3 regions of the Streptomyces sp. NPDC004667 genome follow, and region 2 is predicted to be linked to each of the others. Evidence: riboswitches for the same ligand, from Rfam matches in the RefSeq annotation. Region 2 holds a riboswitch; each other region holds the start of a gene.

Region 1 (6,327 bases), on a different contig from region 2:
GGCTACACGCCGCCGGACTTCACCAGCCCCGACTTCGGCGGCCCGGAGCACGAGCCGGAGTAGACCGGCTCCGGAGAACCGCACCCGCCGATGTTTCACGTGAAACCACGCGCCGGACGCCAGGTGCCGGCAACGGGTATCCGACGGCGGGCGCGCCCGGCTACCCCGCGGCCCGGTCGTGCAGCGCCCGTCGCCGCTGAGAGGCGTCCGCCAGCGCCGGAGCACGCCAGACACCGTCCGGGTGGTAGAGGTTCACGCCCGGTGCGACGATCTCGTCGATCCGGTCCAGCACCGCGTCGTCGAGCACCAGACCGGCCCCCTTCACCAGGGACTCCATCTGTTCCATGGTCCGCGGACCGATGATCACCGAGGTGACCGCGGGGTGCGCGACGGGGAAGGCGACCGCCAGCTCCGGCAGGGTGCAGCCGATCTCCTCGGCCAGCGCGACGAGCTGCTCCACGGCCTCCAGCTTGGCGACGTTGACGGGAATCGCCGGATCGAAGCGCGCCGGGTTCAGCGCCGCCCGCCCCGAGGTCAGGTCGACGGGCCGGCCCAGCCGTTGCTTCCCGCTCAGGAAGCCCGAGGCCAGCGGACTCCAGGTCAGCACGCCCATCCCGTAGCGACGGGCGACCGGCAGGACGTCGGCCTCGATCCCCCGCGCCAGGATCGAGTACGGCGGCTGCTCGGTCCGGAAGCGGTGCAGCGCCCGCCGCTCGGCGACGTGATGGGCCTCGACCAGTTCCTCGGCGGGGAAGGTCGAACACCCGAAGGAGCGGATCTTCCCCGCCGTGACGAGGTCGCCGAGGACGGACAGCGTCTCCTCGACATCGGTCGTGTGGTCCGGGCGGTGCACCTGGTAGAGGTCGATCCAGTCGGTGTCCAGCCGCCGCAGGCTGTCCTCCACGGCACGGACGATCCAACGCCGTGAATTGCCGCTGCGGTTGCGCCCCTCTCCCATCTGGAAGTGGACCTTCGTGGCGAGCACGACGTCGTCGCGCCGCCCCTTGAGCGCCTTGCCGACGATCACCTCGGACTCTCCGGCGGAGTACATGTCCGCGGTGTCGACGAAGTTGATGCCCAGGTCGAGCGCGGCGTGGATGATCCGCCCGCACTCCTCGTGATCGGGGTTCCCCACGGCCCCGAACATCATCGTTCCGAGGCAGTGCGCACTCACCTCGATGCCGGTCCCACCCAGATTTCGGTATCGCATGGTCATGCGCCCGCACTCTAGGAGTTGGAGCGCACTTCAAGGCAAGACCATTCCGCCGGTCAACCGCACACGGCTTTCCGGTCACCCCCGCTCCCGGTCCCGCCGGACCGGGACGGGACGGGCCCGCGACTCCCCCCATGGGTCGCGGGTCCGTCGACGTCCGGGGTGCCCCGGGTCAGTCCGCCAGGGGGAGGTAGACCCGGTTGCCGGCGGCGGCGAACTCGGCGGACTTCTCCGCCATGCCCGCCTGGATCTCCTCGGCCTTCAGGTCACCGCCGTGCTCGCGGCGGATGTCCTGGGAGATCTTCATGGAACAGAACTTCGGACCGCACATGGAGCAGAAGTGCGCGGTCTTCGCGGGCTCGGCCGGAAGGGTCTCGTCGTGGAACTCGCGGGCCGTGTCCGGGTCGAGGGCCAGGTTGAACTGGTCCTCCCAGCGGAACTCGAACCGCGCGTCCGACAGGGCGTCGTCCCATTCCTGGGCGCCCGGGTGGCCCTTGGCCAGGTCCGCGGCGTGAGCGGCGATCTTGTAGGTGATCACACCGGTCTTCACGTCGTCCCGGTTCGGGAGGCCCAGGTGCTCCTTGGGCGTGACGTAGCAGAGCATCGCGGTGCCCCACCAAGCGATCATCGCGGCGCCGATGCCCGAGGTGATGTGGTCGTACGCGGGCGCGACGTCCGTGGTCAGCGGGCCGAGCGTGTAGAACGGCGCCTCCTCGCAGATCTCCTGCTGGAGGTCGATGTTCTCCTTGATCTTGTGCATCGGGACGTGGCCCGGGCCCTCGATCATGGTCTGCACGTTGTGCCGCTTGGCGATCGTGTTCAGCTCGCCCAGCGTCTTCAGCTCGGCGAACTGCGCCGCGTCGTTGGCGTCCGCGATCGAGCCGGGACGCAGACCGTCGCCCAGCGAGTACGTGACGTCGTACGTCGCGAGGATCTCGCAGAGCTCCTCGAAGTTCGTGTAGAGGAAGTTCTCCTTGTGGTGCGCCAGGCACCACGCGGCCATGATCGAGCCACCGCGCGAGACGATGCCGGTCTTGCGACGGGCGGTCAGCGGCACGTAGGGCAGCAGCACGCCGGCGTGGACCGTCATGTAGTCGACGCCCTGCTCGGCCTGCTCGATGACCGTGTCCTTGTAGATCTCCCAGGTCAGGTCCTCGGCACGGCCGTCGACCTTCTCCAGCGCCTGGTAGAGCGGCACGGTCCCGATCGGGACGGGGGAGTTGCGCAGGACCCACTCGCGCGTGGTGTGGATGTTGCGGCCGGTCGAGAGGTCCATGACCGTGTCGGCGCCCCACTTGGTCGCCCAGGTCATCTTGTCGACCTCCTCCTCGATGGAGGAGGTGACCGCGGAGTTGCCGATGTTGGCGTTGACCTTCACCAGGAACCGCTTGCCGATGATCATCGGCTCGATCTCCGGGTGGTTCACGTTGGCCGGAAGCACGGCACGACCTGCTGCGATCTCCTCGCGGACGACCTCGGGGGAGACGTTCTCGCGGATCGCGACGTACTCCATCTCCGGGGTGATCTCGCCCCGGCGGGCGTACGCGAGCTGGGTGACGGCGGCGCCGCCACGGCCGCGGCGGGGCTGGCGGGGCCGGCCCGGGAAGACGGCGTCGAGGTTCTTGAGTCCGCCGCGCGGCGAGGTGTGCTTGATGCCGTCGTCCTCGGGGCGCACGGGACGTCCCGCGTACTCCTCGGTGTCGCCGCGGCCGATGATCCAGTTCTCGCGCAGGGGCGGCAGGCCCCGGCGCACGTCGGTCTCGATCTGCGGGTCGGTGTACGGCCCGGACGTGTCGTAGAGCGTGACGTCCTTGCCGTTGGTGAGGTGGACCTGGCGGACCGGCACCCGGATGTCCGGGCGGGAGCCCGCCAGGTATCCCTTGTGCCAGCCGGGCTGGCGCTCGGTCTGGCCGTCGGCGTCCTGGCTGACGGCAGGCGTGCGTGCGTCCTGAATGGTCATGAGACCTGATCTCCCTACGCCGGCATTACCCGGTAACAGGTTCGGCGGTCGACGCAGCCTCTTCCCGTACGCATTTTCATGCGCGTACGGTGATCAGCGCCCTCTCAGCCCGGTGCTCCGAGCTCCCGCGTTGTGCAAAGTAGCCCCCACGCTAGCGTCATCTGTGGCGTGCTGAACAGTGGGCCCCCTCATCTCTTGCGATGATCTGCCGGTGACGTCCTTGCCGCAGCCCCCCACCACGCCCACGGACCCCCACGGCCACACCGGTCACGAACATGCCTCCCACGGGCATGCGACCGGCGCCTCCCACGGCGGCCACGGTCACAGCCATGGACACGGGCCGGCGGCACCGGTCTCCAAGCACCTGCGCAAGGTGATCGCCGCCGTGCTGATCCCCTTCGCCGCAGCCGTCTTCGTCGGCATGGCCGTGCTCTGGCCGGGCGGGGCCCCCGCCCACCAGCGCACCGGAGTCGGCTTCGACCGCCAGACCCAACAAGGCATGGTCGTTGCCTTGGCAAAGGTCGACTGCAAATCAGTGAACGCCTCGCAGGTGCCGCCCACCGGCGACACCTCCACCCCCGAGGGCCGCGAGGCCCAGGCCGCGCAGACCGGGGAGTGCAAGAAGGCGACGGTCGAGGTCGCCAGTGGACCGGACAAGGGCCGGGCGTTCTTCGAGATCGTCCAGCCCGGCGCCCCGCGGCAGTTGGAGAAGGGCCAGGAGGTGGTGGTCGCGTACGCCCCGGACGCGCCGCGGGACCTCCAGTACTCCGTCGTCGACGTGAACCGCAAGCTGCCCCTGGCCCTACTGGCCGGGATCTTCGCACTCGCGGTCGTGGTGGTCGGGCGGATGCGCGGGGTGTTCGCGCTGGTCGCCCTGGTGGTGAGCTTCGCGATCCTGACGCTGTTCATCCTGCCGGCGATCCTCCAGGGCTCGAACCCCCTGCTCGTCGCCGTCATCGGAGCCAGCGCGATCATGCTGATCGCCCTCTACATGTGCCACGGCCTGACGGCGAGGACCTCGGTAGCCGTCCTCGGCACCCTCGCCTCGCTGCTGCTGATCGGGCTGCTGGGCTCGCTCTTCATCGACTGGGCCTTCCTGAGCGGCAACACGGACGACAACACCGGGCTGATCCACGGCCTCTACCCGCACATCGACATGAGCGGTTTGCTGCTCGCGGGCGTGATCATCGGCTCGCTCGGCGTCCTCGACGACGTGACCGTGACGCAGACCTCGGCAGTCTGGGAACTCCACCAGGCCGACCCGGGTATGGGCCCGCGCGGCCTGTACCGGGCGGCCATCCGGATCGGCCGCGACCACATCGCCTCGGTCGTCAACACCCTGGTGCTGGCCTACGCGGGCGCCGCACTGCCCCTGCTGCTGCTGTTCTCGATCGCGAACAGCAGCATGGGATCGGTGGCCAACAGCGAGCTGGTCGCGGAGGAGATCGTCCGCACCCTCGTGGGCTCCATCGGGCTCGTGGCCTCCGTCCCCGTCACCACCGCGCTCGCCGCCCTGGTGGTTTCCGCCGACCGGACGGGCTCGCCGGCCGCCGCCGTGGTCCCGCAGCCCGCCCGCGGCGGCCGGGGGCGTCGGCGCAAGCGCTGAGGGAACGCCGGGTCAGCCCGCGTTCTGCTCGTTCTGGCGGGCCTCGGCGAGGATCTTGCCGAGCTCCTCGTCGAGGCTCTCCTCGAAGTCGCCGAGGTTGCGTTCCTGACCGAGCGGAACCAGCCGGTCCGTGCGGTCGAGGAAGGCGACGAGCGGCGCCGCACTCGCGCGGAACAAGGCCCGGTCGCAGCCCACCTGGAGGCGGATGTGGACGTCGGACAGCTCCTCCGGGCGGGTGGGGGCGATGTGCACATCGCCGTCACCGCACGGCTTGTTGATGCCGTCGAGAAGCAGTTCCCGGCCGAACGCCCAGGTCACGGGGGCGTCTCCGGGAAGGTGGAAGGTCAGGCGTACGGCGTAGGGGTCGCGAGCCTCGTATCCGAGTTCCACCGGGATCCGGAACGCGAGCTCCTCGGAAACGAGGAAACTCATCATGACCTCTGCCTGTACCGACTCGCGCATTGCCTACCCCGCTGTAGTGGAAGTGGCCAGGAATGTCCCCCAGGGCCCTCTTGACAAGAGTGGTGTAAGCGATTGCAGATCACAAGGAGTGAGTTTTCAGATACTGATAGAGAAGGAGAGGGTGCTCAACAGCGCGCCTACTTCACTCCGTAGTCGATCGACCGCATAGAGCAACCGGTCCTGCTGGTGCAGGGGGAGAGAAATGGCCATGGTCGCGGCAGTGTCGCCGGCGGTGATCGGAATGGCCGCGCACACCGTGCCCAGGGAGTACTCCTGCCGCTCGGTCACGGGCTGCATCCGCTCCAGGGAGCCGATCCGTTCCTCCAGAGCGCTCATGTCCCGCACGGTGTAGGGCGTGATGCTCTCGACCGGATGACGGTCGTAGTACTCCCTGCGCGTCTTCTCGTCGAGCTGGCCGAGCAGGCACTGCCCGATGGCGTGCGCGTGGCCGGTCTCGCGGAAGTCGGCCCACTCTTCGCAGGCCGGGCGGGCGGGGGTGTCCGATACGCCCACGACTTCGATCTCACCCTCGCGGTAGACCGCGAAGTAGACGGGGGCCCCGACCACGTCGCGGAAGTGCGCGAGCGAGTCGAGGATCATGCTGCGACGTTTCTGCTGAAGCCCACCGCCCGCCAGCCTGCCTGCCGCGGCGCCGAGGACGAACACGCCGCCCTCCCGCCGCAGATAGCCCTCGTGGGTGAGGGTGCGCAACAGGTGGTACGCCGTGGGGAGCGGCAGCCCGGCTTCCCGCGCCAGTTGCTTCGCCGGGGCTCCCTCGCGATGGGATCCCGCCGCTTCCAGCAGCCTCAGCGCCCGCTGCACCGAACCGATCAGGGTCGGCACACCGACGTTGTGAACCGAAGCCAAAGCTCACCCCCAGGCGTGGCGGCGGACCTCGGGGGAGCCCGCCCTGCGGGGGCCGCCCCCGCGTGCACCGTGGCTCCTGGGGTTGTCGCCGGCGGCCGCTCGACGTGACCGCCTCTTCGGAGCAGGGGTACGGGCTGCCCGTGCCCAGGAAACAGCACGGATTGTCACTCTAACCACCGGTTACCGGCGAGTGGGTGATTTGCCCGGTACCGTTCCCCC
Region 2 (6,327 bases):
GCCGGTCAGAGGGCGAGCGCCTGGGCGCGTCGCTTCACCTCCGTGCCGCGATTCTCGCTCAGCGCCTGAGCGGGGGTGCCCGGCAGGGTGGGGTCCGCGGTGAACATCCACTCCAGGATCTCCTCGTCGGAGAAGCCGTCGTCGCGCAGCACGGTCAGCAGGCCGACCAGGCCCTTGACGATCTTGTCGCCGTCGATGAAGGGGGCGGGCACCTGGAGGGAGCGGTTCTCGCCGCGGCGCACGGCGAGCAGCTGACCTTCCTTGACCAGCTGGCGGACCCGGGTCACTTCGATGTCGAGCATCTCCGCGATGTCGGGGAGGTACAGCCAGGCGGGGACAAGGGCATCGATCTTTGCGTCAATCTCGGTCACGGGGACAAGCCTGCCATCTCGGACCGACAGCCGGTACCCGAGCCACCCCGTCCGGGGACGGGGCGGGCCGGGCGCGCGGTCCGCGCGGGGGCCGGCGCGGCGTCCGCGCCGAGGGCGTCGCGGCGGGTCGGGGCCGGGTGGAGCGGCGGTGGAGGCGCGGCGGAGGCGTCCGGGAACGCGTACCGGGGAGACCGTCCGGGCTCCGCGGGGGCCCTGCGGGGGGCCGCGGGGGGGCCGCGTCAGGCGGTGGCGGACTTCAGCGGGACGTCCGGGTCCGCGACCCTGTCCGGGTCTGCGGGGACGGCCGATTCGATCAGCCTGCGGCCCTGCGCCAGGTCGCGGGGGCGGCCCACGGCCAGGACGGCGACCAGCGCGCCCTCCCTCAGCCAGCACACCGACCAGGTGGCGTCGTCCGGGGAGCCCCGCCAGAGCAGGGTGTCGGCGCCGCCGTGGTGGCCCGCGTACTGCACGAAGCGGCCGAACTGCTCGGACCAGAAGTACGGGACGGGGTCGTAGGCCTGGACGGGCTCCCCCGCGACGATGTTCGCCGCGACCGCCCGGGGGCCCTGGAGGGCGTTGTCCCAGTGGTGGACCAGCAGCCGGGCCCCGTAGCGGGCGGAGGGGAAGGAGGAGCAGTCGCCCACCGCGTACACCCCGGGCACCGAGGTGCGCAGGTACGCGTCGGCGGTGATCGAGCCGTCGGGGCCGCGCTCGATCCCGGTGCCGTCCAGCCAGCCCGTGGCGGGCCGGGCTCCGATGCCGACGACCACCGCCCCCGCCGCCAGCTCCCGGCCGTCGGCGAGCCGGACCAGCCCCTCCTCGATCCCGGCCACGGCGGCCCCGGTGATCAGGGTGGCCCCGGCCTCGGCGTACCACCGGGCCATCGGGGCGGCCACCTCGGCGGGCAGGGCCCCGGCCAGGACCCGGTCCGCGGCCTCGACCACCGTGACGGCGCAGCCGGCCCCGCGGGCCGCGGTGGCGAACTCGGCGCCGATCCAGCCGGCCCCGACCACCACGAGGTCGTGGGCCGCCGCCAGGACGGGGCGCAGCCGGGCGGCGTCGTCGAGGGTGCGCAGCAGGTGCACGCCCGGGACGCCGGAGGAGCCGGGCAGGGTCAGCGGTTCGGCTCCGGTGGCCAGGACCAGGACCTCGTAGGGGACGGGTCCGGCCGGGGTGTCGAGCTCGTGCGCCGCGGGCCGTACGCCGGTGACCTCGGTGCCCAGGCGCAGGTCGATGCGGAGTTCCTCGAAGTCCACGTCGAAGGCCACGTCGAAGGCGGCCTCCTCGGCCTTGCCGAGCAGCACCGCCTTGGACAGCGGGGGCCGGTCGTAGGGCTGGTGGGGTTCGGCGCCCAGGAGGGTCACGGGGCCGGTGAAGCCCTGTTCGCGCAGGGCCACGGCGGTCTGCACGCCGGCCATTCCGGCGCCGACGATCACGACACCGGGCTTCGTCTGTTGCGTCTGCTCGCTCACCCGCCCCAGCCTAGTGAACTGACGGTCCGTCAGGAACAGGGGGCGGGGAAGTACGGGCGGGCGCCGGGGAGGCAGCCTTACCCGCCACCCCCGCCGGGGTTAGTCTGGCCACCGTACCTATCGCGGGAGTCCGGGCGCACCGGGCTGAGAGGGAGGCTGGCCGGCCTCCGACCGTACGAACCTGATCCGGGTCATGCCGGCGAAGGGAGGGGCTGGACGCCCATGCACTCATCTCGGAAGGGATCCGCGGGAACCGCGGGATCCACCGGATCCGACGTCCTCGTCATCGGGGGCGGGATCATCGGCCTGGTCACCGCCTGGCGGGCGGCCCGGCGCGGGCTGCGCACCGTACTGGCCGACCCGGACCCCGGCGGGGGCGCCGCCCGGGTCGCGGCGGGCATGCTCGCCGCCGTCACCGAACTGCACTACGGCGAGGAGACCCTGCTCGGGCTCAACGTTGCCTCCGCCGCCCGCTACCCGCAGTTCGCCGCCGAGCTGGCCGAAGCCAGCGGCGGCCTGGACATCGGCTACCGGGCCTGCGGCACCCTCGCCGTCGCCCTCGACGCCGACGACCGCCTCCACCTGCGGGAGCTCCACGCCCTGCAGCGCCGTTGCGGCCTGGAGTCGCAGTGGCTCACCGGCCGCGAGTGCCGCCGCCTGGAGCCGATGCTGGCCCCGGGGGTACGCGGGGGGCTGCGCGTCGACGGGGACCACCAGGTGGACCCGCGGCGGCTCGCGGCCGCCCTGCTGGCCGCCTGCGAGCGCGCCGGGGTGGGCGTCCACCGGACGGCCGCCACCCGGCTGCTGACCGGGGCCGACCGCGCGCTGGGCGCCGTACTGGAGGACGGCACGGAGCTGCGCGCCGACCAGGTCGTGCTCGCGGCGGGCTCCCTGAGCGGGCGGCTGGAGGGGGTGCCGCCGGAGGTGGCGGTGCCGGTGCGGCCGGTGAAGGGCCAGGTGCTGCGGCTGTCGGTGCCGCCGGCGTACGCGCCGTTCCTGTCGCGGACCGTACGGGCCGTCGTGCGCGGCAGCCACGTCTACCTGGTGCCCCGCGAGAACGGCGAGCTGGTCGTCGGAGCCACCAGCGAGGAACTCGGCTGGGACACCACCGTCACCGCGGGCGGGGTCTACGAGCTGCTGCGCGACGCCCACGAGCTGGTCCCCGGGATCACCGAGCTCCCCCTGGTCGAGACCCGGGCCGGACTGCGCCCCGGCTCCCCCGACAACGCGCCGCTGCTGGGCCCGACCGACCTGCCCGGACTGCACCTGGCCACCGGGCACTACCGCAACGGGGTGCTGCTGACCCCGCTCACCGGCGACGTGATGGCGGAGCTCCTGGCCACCGGCACCGTGCCGGAGGTCGCCCGCCCCTTCAGCCCCCGCCGCTTCTCCACCACGCGTCAGGAGACCTACGCATGACCATCTCCGTCAACGGCGAGCCGCGCGAGATCGCGGCCGGCACCACCCTCGACGCGGTGGTGGCCACCCTGACCCGGGCGCCCAAGGGCGTCGCCGCCGCCCTCAACGAGACCGTCGTCCCGCGCGGCCAGTGGCCGCACACCCCGGTGGGCGACGGCGACCGCGTCGAGGTCCTCACCGCCGTGCAGGGGGGCTGAGCACCATGGCCGACGACCTCTTCACCCTCGGCGGACGGACCTTCTCCTCCCGCCTGATCATGGGCACGGGCGGGGCCCCGAGCCTGGACGTCCTCGAACGCTCCCTGGTCGCCTCCGGCACCGAGCTGACCACGGTGGCCATGCGCCGCCTGGACCCGACGGTGCAGGGCTCGGTCCTGTCCGTCCTCGACCGGCTCGGCATCGCGGTCCTGCCGAACACGGCGGGCTGCTTCACCGCGGGCGAGGCCGTGCTCACCGCCCGGCTGGCGCGGGAGGCCCTCGGCACCGACTGGATCAAGCTGGAGGTCGTCGCCGACGAGCGCACCCTCCTGCCCGACGGCGTCGAGCTGCTGGACGCCGCCGAGGTCCTGGTCGACGAGGGCTTCACCGTCCTGCCGTACACCAACGACGACCCGGTCCTCGCACGGAAGCTGGAGGACGTGGGCTGCGCGGCGATCATGCCGCTGGGCTCCCCCATCGGTTCGGGGCTCGGCATCCGCAACCCGCACAACTTCGAGCTGATCACGGAGCGGGCCGGGGTGCCGGTGATCCTGGACGCCGGGGCCGGCACCGCCTCCGACGCCGCCCTCGCGATGGAGCTCGGCTGCGCGGCGGTGATGCTGGCCTCGGCGGTCACCCGCGCGCAGGCGCCCGTCCTGATGGCGGCCGCCATGCGGGACGCCGTCACGGCGGGCCGCCTCGCCTTCCGCGCCGGCCGCATCCCCCAACGCCGCTTCGCCGAAGCCTCCTCCCCCACGGAGGGCCGCGCCACCCTCGACCCGGAACGCCCGGCGTTCTGAGGGGGTCGGGGGGCTGCCCACCCGCCCCCTGGTCTGCGGGTCGGGGGTCGGGTGGGGAGCGGGGTCCCCACCCGACCCCGTGCGCGTGCCCGCCCGCCCACCTGCGGTGCGAGGCCCGCTGCCCGCCCCCCATGTCACGGCTGCGCTGCAAGCGTGGACACGCCGGACGGCTCAAACGCGTCGCCTCGTAGAATCGCCGGGTGGATACGACCCTGGAAGACCCTCTCGTCGGGCGCGTGCTCGACGGCCGCTACCGCATCGACGCCCGCATCGCGGCCGGCGGCATGGCCACGGTCTACCGGGCCGTCGACACCCGCCTGGACCGTGTGCTCGCGCTGAAGGTGATGCATCCGGCGCTCGCCGCCGACGGCGCCTTCGTCGACCGCTTCATCCGTGAGGCGAAGTCCGTGGCCCGCCTCGCCCACCCCAACGTGGTCGCCGTGTTCGACCAGGGCACGGACGGCCCGTACACGTACCTCGCCATGGAGTACGTGTCCGGCTGCACCCTGCGCGACGTGCTGCGCGAGCGCGGCGCGCTCCAGCCGCGGGCCGCCCTCGACATCTTCGAGCCGGTGCTCGCCGCCCTCGGCACCGCGCACCGGGCCGGTTTCGTCCACCGGGACATGAAGCCCGAGAACGTCCTGATCGGCGACGACGGCCGCGTCAAGGTCGCCGACTTCGGTCTGGTCCGCTCCGTGGACGCCGCGACGAACACCACCGGCTCGATCCTCGGCACCGTCTCCTACCTGGCGCCCGAGCAGATCGAGAACGGCGTCACCGACACCCGGGTGGACGTCTACGCCTGCGGCGTCGTCCTGTACGAGATGCTCACCGGCTCCAAGCCGCACACCGGCGGCACCCCCGCCCAGGTGCTCTACCAGCACCTCCACGAGGACGTCCCGCCCCCGTCGGCCGCCGTCCCCGGACTGCCCGCCGCCCTCGACTCCCTGGTCGCGGACGCCACCGCCCGCGCCCCCGAGCTGCGTCCCACCGACGCCGCGGCCCTGCTCGGGCTGGCCCGGGAGGCGCGGGAGCGGCTCAGCGACGCCGAGCTGGACTCCGTACCTCCGCAGGCCCTGGACGGGGAGCGGGCGGCCACCGAGGACCGCACCAGCGTGATCCCCCGCCCCGTGGAGGCCCCGCAGCCGGTGCACCACACCTCCCGGCTGGAGCGCCCGCAGCCGCCCGCGGCCCCCACGGCTCCCGCGCCGGGCCGCCCGCGCCGCGGGATGCTCCTGGTCGTCGCCGGGGTCCTGCTGGCGCTCGGGCTGGGCGCCGGGGTCTGGTACATCAACTCCGGCCAGTTCACCAAGGTCCCCAACCTCCTCGGCAAGACGGAGGGGGAAGCCCGCTCCCAGCTGTCGGCGGCCGGGCTCGGGGTGAAGCGGGTGGACCGGAAGTTCAGCGACGCCTTCGACCGCGGGACGGTCATGAACAGCACCCCCGAGGGCGGCAAGCAGATCCGCGGCAACGGGGCGGTCGTCCTGACCGTGTCCCGCGGCCCCGAGCTGGTCAGCGTCCCCGACCTGAAGGGACGGCCGCTGGAGGACGCCAAGGCCGAGCTGACGAAGACGGGCCTGGCGCCCGGCATCGTCACCCAGGCCTTCAGCCAGGACGTCGCCCAGGGCTCGGTGATCGAGACCAACCCGCTGGGCGGCAACAAGCGGGCGCCCGACACCGCGATCGCGCTCGTCGTCAGCAAGGGCCGCCCCATCGCGGTCCCGGCCGTCACCGGCAAGCCCCTCGACCAGGCACGGGCCGCGCTGGAGGCCGTCGGGCTGACGGCGCAGGCGGCGCCCGAGCAGGTCAACTCCCCTTCCCCGGCCGGCACGGTCGTGAGCCAGTCGGTCGCCGCGGGCGCCTCGGCGGCGGGCGGTGACACCGTCACGCTGACCGTGTCCAAGGGCCCCCGGCAGGTCCTGGTGCCGGACGTGACCAACCAGGACGTGGACCCGGCCCGCAAGACCCTGGAGGCCCTGGGCTTCAAGGTGAAGGTGGACCGCCCGTTCCTCTCCTTCAGCAACACCGTGGACACCCAGTCGGTGCCCGGCGGCCAGGGCGCCCCCGA
Region 3 (6,327 bases), on a different contig from region 2:
GCAGCAGCGCGGTATGGACCGGGCCCGGTCCGACTACATGGGCATGCTCGGCACCGTCATGAACTGCCTCGCCCTCCAGGACTTCCTGGAGAAGGAAGGCATCGACAGCCGCGTCCAGACCGCCATCACCATGGGCCAGGTAGCGGAGCCGTACATCCCGCTGCGCGCCGTCCGGCACCTGGAGAAGGGCCGCGTCGTGATCTTCGGCGCCGGCATGGGCATGCCCTACTTCTCCACCGACACCACGGCCGCCCAGCGTGCCCTGGAGATCGACGCCGAAGCCCTCCTCATGGGCAAGAACGGCGTCGACGGGGTCTACGACTCCGACCCGAAGACCAACCCGGACGCGGTGAAGTTCGACGCGCTGGAGTACAGCGAGGTGCTGTCCCGGGACCTCAAGGTCGCCGACGCCACGGCCATCACGCTGTGCCGCGACAACGCGCTTCCGATCCTGGTCTTCGAACTCCTCGCCGAGGGCAATATCGCCCGCGCCGTCAAGGGTGAGAAGATCGGCACGCTCGTGAGCGACCAGGGCACCCGGGTCTGAGCCCCACCGAGGCCCGGCTCCGGCCGGGCCCGGTCCGGGCGGCTCGTACCGCCCCGCCCGCCTGAACCATCCAAATCTGACATGCAGGAGCACGTGGTGATCGAAGAAATCCTCCTCGAGGCCGAGGAGAAGATGGAGAAGGCCGTCGTCGTCGCCAAGGAGGACTTCGCCGCGATTCGCACGGGCCGTGCGCACCCGGCGATGTTCAACAAGATCGTGGCGGACTACTACGGTGCCATCACGCCCATCAACCAGCTTGCCTCCTTCGCGGTTCCCGAGCCGCGCATGGCGATCGTGACGCCGTTCGACGCGTCCGCGCTGCGCAACATCGAGCAGGCGATCCGCGACTCCGACCTCGGTGTCAACCCGAGCAACGACGGCCGCATCATCCGGGTGACCTTCCCGGAGCTCACCGGTGAGCGCCGCAAGGAGTACATCAAGGTCGCGCGCACCAAGGCCGAGGACTCCAAGGTCTCCATCCGTTCCGTGCGCCGCAAGGCCAAGGACGCCCTCGACAAGCTCGTCAAGGACAAGGAAGCCGGCGAGGACGAGGTGCGCCGCGCGGAGAAGGAGCTCGACGACACCACCGCGAAGTACGTCGCGCAGGTGGACGAGCTGCTCAAGCACAAGGAATCCGAGCTGCTCGAGGTCTGATGAACGACTCTCCCTGGGCCGCCGAGCCGGTGGCGGCGGGTCCCGCATACGATGCGCTGGTGGGCCCGCAGACTCGGCCCATGTCCATCGTGCCCGATGCCGCCGGCCGTGATTTCGACGACCGGGAAGCACGCGATCGGGGGGCCGCCGCCTTCGGCGGCCCCCCGTTCCGCGCCGAGACGCCGCCGCAGGAGCCCATGCCCAGCCCCCCGCCTCCGCCTTCGCAGGTACCGCAGGACGCCTCCCCGCCGCCGCAGAAGAAGCGCGCGGGGCGGGATCTGCGTGCCGCCATAGGGGTCGGCGTCGGCCTCGGCGCGGTGATCTTCGCTTCGCTGTTCATCGTCAAGGCCGTCTTCGTCGGTGTGATCGTCGTCGCCGTCGTCGTCGGCCTGTGGGAGCTCACCTCCCGGCTCCAGGAGAAGAAGGGCATCAAGGCCCCGCTCGTCCCGCTCGCGGTCGGCGGCGCGGCCATGGTGATCGCCGGATACGTCCGGGGGGCCGAGGGCGCCTGGGTGGCCATGGCGCTCACGGCGCTGGCCGTGCTCGTCTGGCGGATGACCGAAGCGCCCGAGGACTACCTCAAGGACGTCACGGCGGGCGTCTTCGCGGCGTTCTACGTGCCCTTCCTGGCCACGTTCGTCGCGATGCTGCTCACCGCCGACGACGGTCCCCAGCGGGTGGTGACCTTCCTGGTCCTGACGGTGGTCAGCGACACGGGGGCCTACGCGGTCGGCTGGCGCTTCGGCAAGACCAAGCTCGCCCCGCGCATCAGCCCCGGCAAGACCCGCGAGGGACTCTTCGGGGCGGTGGCCTTCGCGATGGCGGCCGGCGCGCTGTGCATGGAGTTCCTGGTCGACGGCGGCGCCTGGTGGCAGGGCCTGGTGCTGGGCCTGGCTGTCGCGGTCAGCGCCACCCTGGGTGACCTGGGCGAGTCGATGATCAAGCGCGACCTGGGCATCAAGGACATGGGCACCCTGCTCCCGGGCCACGGCGGCATCATGGACCGGCTCGACTCGCTGCTGCCGACCGCTCCGGTCGTCTGGCTGCTGCTGGCGGCCTTCGTGGGCACGGGCTGACCTGCGAAAAAGCCGGGCGATACGCCGGGCGGTTACTCTTGGAAGGCGCGCTGCTTCTGCGGCGCGCCTTTCGTCTTACAAGGAGTACCCGCCATGGCCCGCCCCGTTCCGGGAGAGCTCACCTTCGTCGCCCCTCGTGGGGCCAAGAAGCCGCCCCGGCACCTCGCCGACCTGACCCCGGCCGAGCGCCGGGAGGCCGTGGCCGCGATCGGTGAGAAGCCGTTCCGGGCCAAGCAGCTCTCCCAGCACTACTTCGCCCGCTACGCGCACGACCCGGCCGAGTGGACCGACATCCCCGCCGCGTCGCGCGAGAAGCTCCAGCAGGAGCTGCTGCCGGAGCTGATGAACGTCGTCCGGCACATCAGCTGCGACGACGACACCACCCGCAAGACCCTGTGGAAGCTGCACGACGGCACGCTCGTCGAGTCCGTGCTGATGCGCTACCCCGACCGGGTGACCATGTGCATCTCCTCGCAGGCCGGCTGCGGCATGAACTGCCCGTTCTGCGCCACCGGCCAGGCGGGCCTGGACCGCAACCTGTCCACGGCCGAGATCGTGCACCAGATCGTCGACGGCATGCGCGCGCTGCGCGACGGCGAGGTCCCCGGTGGCCCGGCCCGGCTCTCCAACATCGTCTTCATGGGCATGGGCGAGCCGCTGGCCAACTACAAGCGGGTCGTCGGCGCCATCCGCCGCCTCACCGACCCGGAGCCCGACGGCCTGGGCCTGTCGCAGCGCGGCATCACCGTCTCCACCGTCGGCCTGGTCCCGGCCATGCTGCGCTTCGCCGACGAGGGCTTCAAGTGCCGCCTCGCCGTCTCGCTGCACGCGCCGGACGACGAGCTGCGCGACACCCTGGTCCCGGTGAACACCCGCTGGAAGGTCCGCGAGGTCCTCGACGCGGCCTGGGAGTACGCCGAGAAGTCCGGCCGGCGCATCTCCATCGAGTACGCGCTGATCCGCGACATCAACGACCAGGCCTGGCGCGGTGACCTCCTCGGCCGCCTGCTCAAGGGCAAGCGCGTGCACGTCAACCTGATCCCGCTGAACCCGACCCCGGGCTCGAAGTGGACCGCGTCGCGTCCCGAGGACGAGAAGGCCTTCGTCGAGGCCATCGCCCGGCACGGCGTGCCCGTGACCGTACGCGACACCCGTGGCCAGGAGATCGACGGCGCGTGCGGCCAGCTGGCCGCCTCCGAGCGCTAGGTTCCGGCCGCGACCGCCCGTAATCGGCCACGAGGTACCCTGTGGCCGGACAACTTCATCATTCCGACAGGGGAGCGCCACAGCGCTGAGAGTGCGGTAACCGTCATCCGCAGACCCTCTGAACCTCGCCCCGGTCATTCGGGGTAGGAAGTTCGGTCATCACTCAAGCTGTTGCGCCCTGCCCGGCGTCCGCTCCCACAGAGCGCCGGGCAGGGCCGCGTCTTCTCCTGGACATCCCAGGAGGAATTCACCAGTGAGCACCACCAAGAAGATCGCGGGCGCGGCGCTCGTGGCCGCGCTGGGCGTCGGCACGCTCAGCGCCTGCGGCGGCGACGCCAAGGACAAGCCGGCGGGCGCGAGCGACGCCCCGAAGTCCAAGACGATCACCCTCGTCTCCCACGACTCCTTCAACGTGACCGACACGGTCCTCAAGGAGTTCGAGCAGCAGAGCGGCTACACCGTCAAGGTCCTGAAGTCCGGCGACGCGGGCGCCGCCCTGAACCAGGAGATCCTCACCAAGGGCTCCCCGCGCGGCGACGTCTTCTTCGGCGTCGACAACACGCTCCTCTCGCGCGCCCTCGACAACGGGATATTCACCCCGTACCAGGCCAAGGGCCTGGACCAGGTCAAGCCGGAGTTCGTGCTCGACCAGCAGCACCGTGTCACCCCGGTCGACTCGGGTGACATCTGCGTCAACTACGACAAGGCCTACTTCGCCGACAAGAAGATCGCCCCGCCGCAGACGCTGGACGACCTGACCAAGCCGGAGTACAAGAACCTGCTGGTCACCGAGAACGCCGCGACCTCCTCGCCCGGCCTCGGCTTCCTCCTCGCCTCCGTCGGCAAGTACGGCGAGGACGGCTGGAAGGACTACTGGAGCAAGCTCAAGGCCAACGGCGTCGAGGTCGTCGACGGCTGGGAGCAGGCCTACAACGAGCGCTTCTCCGGCTCCGCGGGCGGCAAGAAGGCCAAGGGCGACCGTCCGCTGGTCGTCTCCTACGCCTCCAGCCCGCCGGTCGAGGTCCTCTACGGCGAGCCGCAGCCGGCCGAGGCCCCCACGGGCGTGGCCACCGGCACCTGCTTCCGCCAGGTCGAGTTCGCGGGCCTGCTCAAGGGCGCGAAGAACGAGGAGGGCGGCAAGGCGCTCATCGACTTCCTGGTGGGCAAGAAGTTCCAGGAGGACATGCCGCTCCAGATGTTCGTGAACCCGGTGATCAAGGACGCGAAGCTGCCGGAGGTGTTCACGAAGCACGGCGTGGTCGTCGAGAAGCCGGAGACGGTCGCCCCCGACGCCATCGCCAAGAACCGTGACCAGTGGGTCAAGGCATGGTCCTCGCTCGTCGTGAAGTAGTGCGGGACGCCTCCCCGAAGGAGGGCGGGCGCGCCACCGCCGTCAGGTTCGCCCTGATGGCGGTGCCGCTCGCCTTCTTCGGGCTGTTCTTCGCCTATCCCGTCGCCGCGATTGTGGGGCGCGGGCTGAAGACGGACGAGGGCTGGCAGTTCGGGCGCGTCGGCGAGGTCCTGGCCAGGCCCGACATCGCGGGCGTCCTGTGGTTCACCACGTGGCAGGCGTTCGCCTCCACCGTCCTCACCCTGCTCATCGCCCTTCCCGCCGCGTACGTCTTCGCGCGCTTCGAGTTCCCCGGCAAACAGCTGCTGCGGGCGCTGGTCACCGTGCCGTTCGTGCTGCCCACCGTGGTGGTCGGATCGGCCTTCCTGGCGTTGGTGGGGCGGGGCGGACTGCTCGACGAACTGTGGGGCGTCCGGCTGGACACCACCGTCTGGGCGATCCTGCTCGCCCACGTCTTCTTCAACTACGCCGTCGTCGTCCGGACGGTCGGCGGGCTGTGGGCCCAGCTGGACCCGCGCCAGGAGGAGGCCGCCCGGGTCCTGGGCGCGGGACGGTTCGCCGCCTGGCGGCGGGTGACGCTGCCCGCGCTGGGCCCGGCGGTGGCCGCGGCTTCGCTGATGGTGTTCCTGTTCACCTTCACCTCCTTCGGCGTCGTGCAGATCCTGGGCGGGCCCGCGTACTCCACGCTGGAGGTGGAGGTCTACCGGCAGACCGCGCAGCTCCTGGACCTGCCGACGGCCGCGGTGCTGACGATGGTCCAGTTCGCCGCCGTCGGCCTGATCCTCGCCGTGCACGCCCGGACCGTGCGCCGGCGCGAGGGCGCACTGCGGCTCGTGGACCCGGCGCACACCGCGCACCGCCCGCGCGGCTGGGCCCAGCGGAGCCTCCTCGGCGGGGTGCTGCTGACCGTGGCGCTGCTGATCGTGGCCCCGCTGGCCGTGCTGGTGGAGCGGTCCTTCGACGCGCCCGGCGGGTACGGGCTCGGCTTCTACCGGGCGCTGCAGGACGCGGGCTCCGGTGGCGGAACGTTTCTGGTGCCGCCGCTGGAGGCCATCTGGAACTCCCTGCAGTACGCGCTGGCCGCCACCGCCATCGCCCTGTTCGTCGGAGGGCTCGCGGCTGCGGCGCTGACCCGTCGCGGAGGCCGGTTCGTGCGGGGCTTCGACGCGCTGCTGATGCTCCCCCTCGGCGTGTCCGCCGTGACGGTGGGCTTCGGCTTCCTGATCACGCTGGACGAGCCGCCGCTGGACCTGCGGACCTCGTGGATCCTGGTGCCGCTGGCGCAGGCGCTCGTCGGCGTGCCGTTCGTCGTGCGGACCATGCTGCCCGTGCTGCGGGCCGTGGACGGGCGGCTGCGGGAGGCGGCGGCCGTGCTCGGGGCGTCGCCGCTGCGGGCCTGGCGGGAGGTGGACCTGCCGCTGGTGCGGCGGGCGCTGCTGATCGCCGCGGGCTTCGCCTTCGCCGTCTCGCTCGGGGAGTTCGGGGCGACGGTG

What was found. A riboswitch is a leader RNA that binds a small molecule or an ion and turns the genes downstream of it on or off. The one in region 2 is predicted to bind thiamine pyrophosphate.
Region 1: another riboswitch for thiamine pyrophosphate. It lies ahead of thiC (phosphomethylpyrimidine synthase ThiC); the one in region 2 lies ahead of thiO (glycine oxidase ThiO).
Region 3: another riboswitch for thiamine pyrophosphate. It lies ahead of ABZW32_RS25900 (thiamine ABC transporter substrate-binding protein); the one in region 2 lies ahead of thiO (glycine oxidase ThiO).

What each region holds. Positions count from the first base shown of each region.
Region 1 covers NZ_JBEXKC010000008.1:118,943-125,269, forward strand. Annotated here, with positions in the region: gene ABZW32_RS06985 (hypothetical protein) at 1-63, shown strand, start outside; gene ABZW32_RS06990 (aldo/keto reductase) at 161-1,210, opposite strand; gene thiC (phosphomethylpyrimidine synthase ThiC) at 1,386-3,173, opposite strand; TPP riboswitch at 3,168-3,312, opposite strand; gene ABZW32_RS07000 (YibE/F family protein) at 3,385-4,779, shown strand; gene ABZW32_RS07005 (SsgA family sporulation/cell division regulator) at 4,792-5,241, opposite strand; gene ABZW32_RS07010 (helix-turn-helix domain-containing protein) at 5,338-6,084, opposite strand.
Region 2 covers NZ_JBEXKC010000024.1:139-6,465, forward strand. Annotated here, with positions in the region: gene ABZW32_RS15925 (Rv2175c family DNA-binding protein) at 6-371, opposite strand; gene ABZW32_RS15930 (FAD-dependent oxidoreductase) at 611-1,843, opposite strand; TPP riboswitch at 1,956-2,068, shown strand; gene thiO (glycine oxidase ThiO) at 2,066-3,262, shown strand; gene thiS (sulfur carrier protein ThiS) at 3,259-3,459, shown strand; gene ABZW32_RS15945 (thiazole synthase) at 3,465-4,259, shown strand; gene pknB (Stk1 family PASTA domain-containing Ser/Thr kinase) at 4,460-6,327, shown strand, end outside.
Region 3 covers NZ_JBEXKC010000052.1:34,146-40,472, forward strand. Annotated here, with positions in the region: gene pyrH (UMP kinase) at 1-547, shown strand, start outside; gene frr (ribosome recycling factor) at 644-1,201, shown strand; gene ABZW32_RS25890 (phosphatidate cytidylyltransferase) at 1,201-2,277, shown strand; gene rlmN (23S rRNA (adenine(2503)-C(2))-methyltransferase RlmN) at 2,371-3,483, shown strand; TPP riboswitch at 3,542-3,651, shown strand; gene ABZW32_RS25900 (thiamine ABC transporter substrate-binding protein) at 3,737-4,834, shown strand; gene ABZW32_RS25905 (iron ABC transporter permease) at 4,891-6,327, shown strand, end outside.